Regions from separate parts of the Pontimicrobium sp. MEBiC06410 genome, predicted to be linked through region 2. Evidence: riboswitches for the same ligand, from Rfam matches in the RefSeq annotation. Region 2 holds a riboswitch; the other holds the start of a gene.
What was found. A riboswitch is a leader RNA that binds a small molecule or an ion and turns the genes downstream of it on or off. The one in region 2 is predicted to bind cobalamin.
Positions count from the first base shown of each region.

Region 1: linked by a shared signal. The riboswitch ahead of ACVC08_RS04810 (PAS domain-containing protein) and the one ahead of ACVC08_RS20005 (TonB-dependent receptor plug domain-containing protein) in region 2 are both predicted to bind cobalamin.

Region 1 is NZ_JBSHNT010000143.1:30,313-32,523, reverse strand. Features, by position in the region: gene ACVC08_RS04820 (alpha/beta hydrolase) at 1-345, shown strand, start outside; gene ACVC08_RS04815 (GNAT family N-acetyltransferase) at 383-955, shown strand; gene ACVC08_RS04810 (PAS domain-containing protein) at 947-1,438, opposite strand; cobalamin riboswitch at 1,524-1,653, opposite strand; gene ACVC08_RS04805 (DUF5995 family protein) at 1,660-2,211, opposite strand, start outside.
Region 2 is NZ_JBSHNT010000164.1:508,047-510,257, reverse strand. Features, by position in the region: gene ACVC08_RS20010 (ABC transporter substrate-binding protein) at 1-768, opposite strand, end outside; cobalamin riboswitch at 839-1,127, shown strand; gene ACVC08_RS20005 (TonB-dependent receptor plug domain-containing protein) at 1,160-2,211, shown strand, end outside.

The DNA.
Region 1 (2,211 bases), on a different contig from region 2:
GCCATTTTAAAAACTGAAAACATACCTAATCATTTAAATTTAAATATACTAGGGTATTCTCAAGGTGTTAGCGTTGCCATGCGTTATGTTGCAAAAAGACAGTTACAGTGTTCTCAACTTATTTTACATTCTGGAGGAATTCCTAAAGAATTAGTGCCAGATGATTTTGAGTTTTTAAACACAAATGTTTCTTTAATTTATGGTACTAAAGATGAATACCTTAATGCCGAACGTATTGCTTATGAAACTGAAAGGGCTAATGCTTTATTTAAAAATAATGTAACTATTATTCCGTTTGATGGCACACATGAGGTTAATAATAGTATTATTACAAGTTTAGGTTAAATAATAATAATTATACGTGTATTATAAAACATTTTTTATGACTCCAACTTTAGAAAATAGTAGAGTAAAATTATCTCTTTTAAGTGTAGATAATTATACTCATTTAGTAGACATTGCTAAAGAGAAAGATCTTATTTATTACTCGCCTAGTGTAATTGCTTCTCCAAACCAATTAAAAACTTATGTTGAAACTGCCATTGCTGGTTTTAATAACAAGACTGTATTACCATTTATTATTTACGATAAAAAGAAGTTAGCTTATGCTGGTAGTACGCGTTTTGGGCTTATGGATTATAAAAATAAGGTTTTGCATATTGGATGGACTTGGTTAGGCAAGTCTTTTCAAGGTAGTGGTTTAAATACAAACATTAAATTTTTAATGTTACAATATGCTTTTGAAGTACTTAATTTTGAAAAGGTAGAGTTTCGTATAGATGAGCGAAACAATAAATCTAGAAGAGCTGTTGAAAAAATTGGAGGTATACTTGAAGGTATACTTCGTAAAAATACTGTTATGCAAGACGGTTTTAGACGAAATACTTGCTGTTATGGCATTTTAAAAGAGGAATGGCCAACTATTAAATCTAGTGTTTTTAAAGATTTAAGTTAATGTGTAGACTTCTTTTTCTAATGCTAATAAGTGAGCTAATTTACCATTAACATCTTTTACTGGAAAAATTTCTATATCGCATATATATTTTTCTCCATTTTTTCTATAGTTAATAATACGTTCTTTAATATGTAATTCTTCTGCAATATGGGTTCTAATTTTCTTTAATACTTCTTTTGAGGAATCTTGTCCTTGTAAAAAACTAGGTTTTTTTCCTTTTGCATAGTTAACCGGATAACCTGTCATGCTAATAAAACCTTTATTTACCCATTCTATCTCTTGAGCTATATTTGTTAATATAATGGCCTCAAATGTAGTATTGTTTAGAGTCTCTTCAATATTAAGATTCCAATGGTACCGTTCTTTAAATTCATTTAATACGGCTATTTCTGTATTTCGTATAAATGCTTCTGCTTGCTTATCTATAGCTTGTGTGTATATGTCCCAGCTTTTTAAAGGTCCTCGTAGTGTTTTATTACTCATTTGTTTCATTTTAATTGCTTTTAATGAAACTTAAATAGTATTTATAGATTACATACTATCAATTAGCTTCAAATCGCGAAAGCATTATTGCAAAATAATAAAGGCAAGTAATCTGGCTTATAATAATTTACTTATTAATTACAGTTGCGCGACAGCTTGCGATTTTAACACAATTCCTTTTATTGTTTGTAACAACCTTTATTTAATACAAAAATAAGTATTTAATTCTTTAAATCTTTAATTTTTTTCGAAACACTCCCGCGTTCTCCCAACCGTATAATACCAAGAATGATTCCTGCTATTTTTCCTGGGCTAGTTACAAGTTTTCCTTTTTTTGCTATTTTAAGGTCTCTTTCTGCTATAGTTGCTTTTATTTTATCTTCTGGTGTATTGGCCAATTGCACAGCAAATTTCCATGCTCCGTTTCTAGCTAAAACCATACTAAAATCTATAAGGAAGTCATCTACATCACGCGTCCACGTTAATATCTTTTTTAATGTAGGCCAAATCTTAGATAAATCGTCTTCTACTTCCATTACTAAAGCAGAAAGGATTGTATTTATTTTATTAAAGTCGCCTTTTAAATGCTCTATATCTTCTCCTTTTGAAACCTCAGCTGCTGCTATTCCTAAATCTAAATTAATATGAGCATTCATTCCTATTAACAGGTGTTGTAATACTATAGGCCAATAATTATTAGATAAATTAAACGCTTCTTGCCAAGAGTTAGTTACGGGATCTTGTTTTTCGTAAGCAAAATATGCTTCTAGATA
Region 2 (2,211 bases):
CCAAGTGTCTTTATACATGGCTCCACTTAAAATTGTAGGTTGTTTTGTTGCTTTTTGTGCTAATGTTTTAGCATTTAAATAATCGGTTTCTATTTGTTTAAAAATGTTATTTGCCTCTTCACTTTTATTGTATAGAGCGCCAAAGAATTTAATCCACTCGGCTTTTGCTAGAGGTGTTTTTTCTACCCAATCTCCATTATATATAACAGGAATATTGGCATTTTTAATGGTTTTTAACGATTTACTTTTTCCATCTACTCCAAAAGCGACCACAAGATTAGGTTGTAAACTTAACAATACTTCTGTATTTAAGCCTTCGTTTTTTCCTAATTCTCTTACAGTTCCACTATCTATCCTTGCTCTTGTTTTTTTTGAAGACACATAGTTGGTTCCAGGAAAACCGACTAAAGTGTTTTCAACACCTAATAATTCTAATGCAGGAATATGCGTTGTTGAGGTAACTACTATTTTTTTTATAGGTGTAATAATAATACCATCGTATTGATCTCGCATAAAGGTTGTTTTCGAAGCTTCTTCGGCAGAGATTAAAACATATTTAAAGTTATCTTGAGAGTCTGGCCATGGTGCATTTATTTCTAAAATGGAATGATTGCCGTTGCTTGTTATGGAAAATCCTTCCGCGTAAGCGTTAGCAATATTAATGCTTGGAGTATTAGACTCTAAAGGTGGTAATTGGCGTTCTATGCCTTTGTTTTCCTTACATGAAAGGATGGTAATGCAGACTAAAAGAGGTATAAGATATTTCAATTGTAATGGATTTTATGTTTCAAAAGTAATATTATTTAATCTTTTGTAAAGAAGATAAAACAAAAAGGTTACTTTTGCAGCGAATTTTGGTTCGGCTTTATAATTATTATAAAATCGATTAAAAGGGAATCAAGTGCAATGATTTACAATTGAAGATTTTAGATTGACAATTTTTAATACATATAATCTAAAATAGAATAAACGTTTTAAACTCATTAATTCTTGAACTGTTCCCGCAACTGTAATCTTAGTCACGTAAGGTGATGCTAATTATTAAACTTCTAACCACTGGTTTTTATAATCGGGAAGGTAAATAATTAGACGAGAGTCAGGAGACCTGCCATTATTTAACATCTAAAAATGACTTTCGGGTAAAGAGTCTTGAAGATTTATGAAAAAAACACTTAGTATATTAGGGCTTTTAGTAGTTAGTTTTTGCAGTTATGCACAAACACTAACGGATTCTATACAAACATTAGATGAGGTTGTGCTTAGTGATAGTAAGCTTAAAAACTATGCTGCTGGTGTAAAAATAGAAACACTTAACGACTCTGTTTTAACTAAAAACCCAATGTCGTTAACCAGAATATTATCTTTTAATTCTAATATTTATTTTAAAGAGAACGGTTTTGGTATGATTTCTTCTCCATCGTTTAGAGGAACTAATGCATCGCAAACGGCAGTAATTTGGAATGGTATAAATATTAACTCACAACTTAATGGACAGACCGATTTTAATACCATAAATACTACAAATTATAGTTCTATTGCTATAAGAAGTGGTGGTGGAAGTGTACAATATGGAAGCGGTAGTATTGGCGGAAGTGTGCATTTAAATAATAAATTAGAGTTTTACTCACACTTTAAAAATAGAGTAAATCTTTCTTATGGCAGTTTCGAAACTAGACAAACTAATTATACAGCCTCTTACGGGAATAATAGATTTTCGGGTAATTTAGGGGTGAGTTATATAGATTCTGAGAACGATTATCGTTTTCTAGGTACAGACGATGTTAATACCAATGGGCAGTTTAATAACTTTAATATTAATGTAAACCTGGGGTATTTTATTTCAGATAAAGATGTACTTAAATTATATCAGCAAAGTTTTAAAAGCGAAAGAAACCTGTCTGGCACTTTAGTTGCGCGTTCAAGAAGTAAGTACGATGATGAAAATTACCGTACCATGTTAGAGTGGTCTCGTGTTTCTGATCGTTATACCTCGAAACTTAAAGTGGCGCATTTACAGGAGCTTTTTCGTTATTTTGAAAATAAGGATAAGCCCAATTATTCTTTCGGAAAAGTAAATACGTATTTAATAAATCATAGTTTTAATTATCGAATCTCTAATGCGCTTCAATTTAAAACGATTGTAGATTTTAATAGTTTTAAAGGTTCTGGTAGTAGTTTTGGTGAGCCTAAACGTACGGTAGTTTCTGCAAC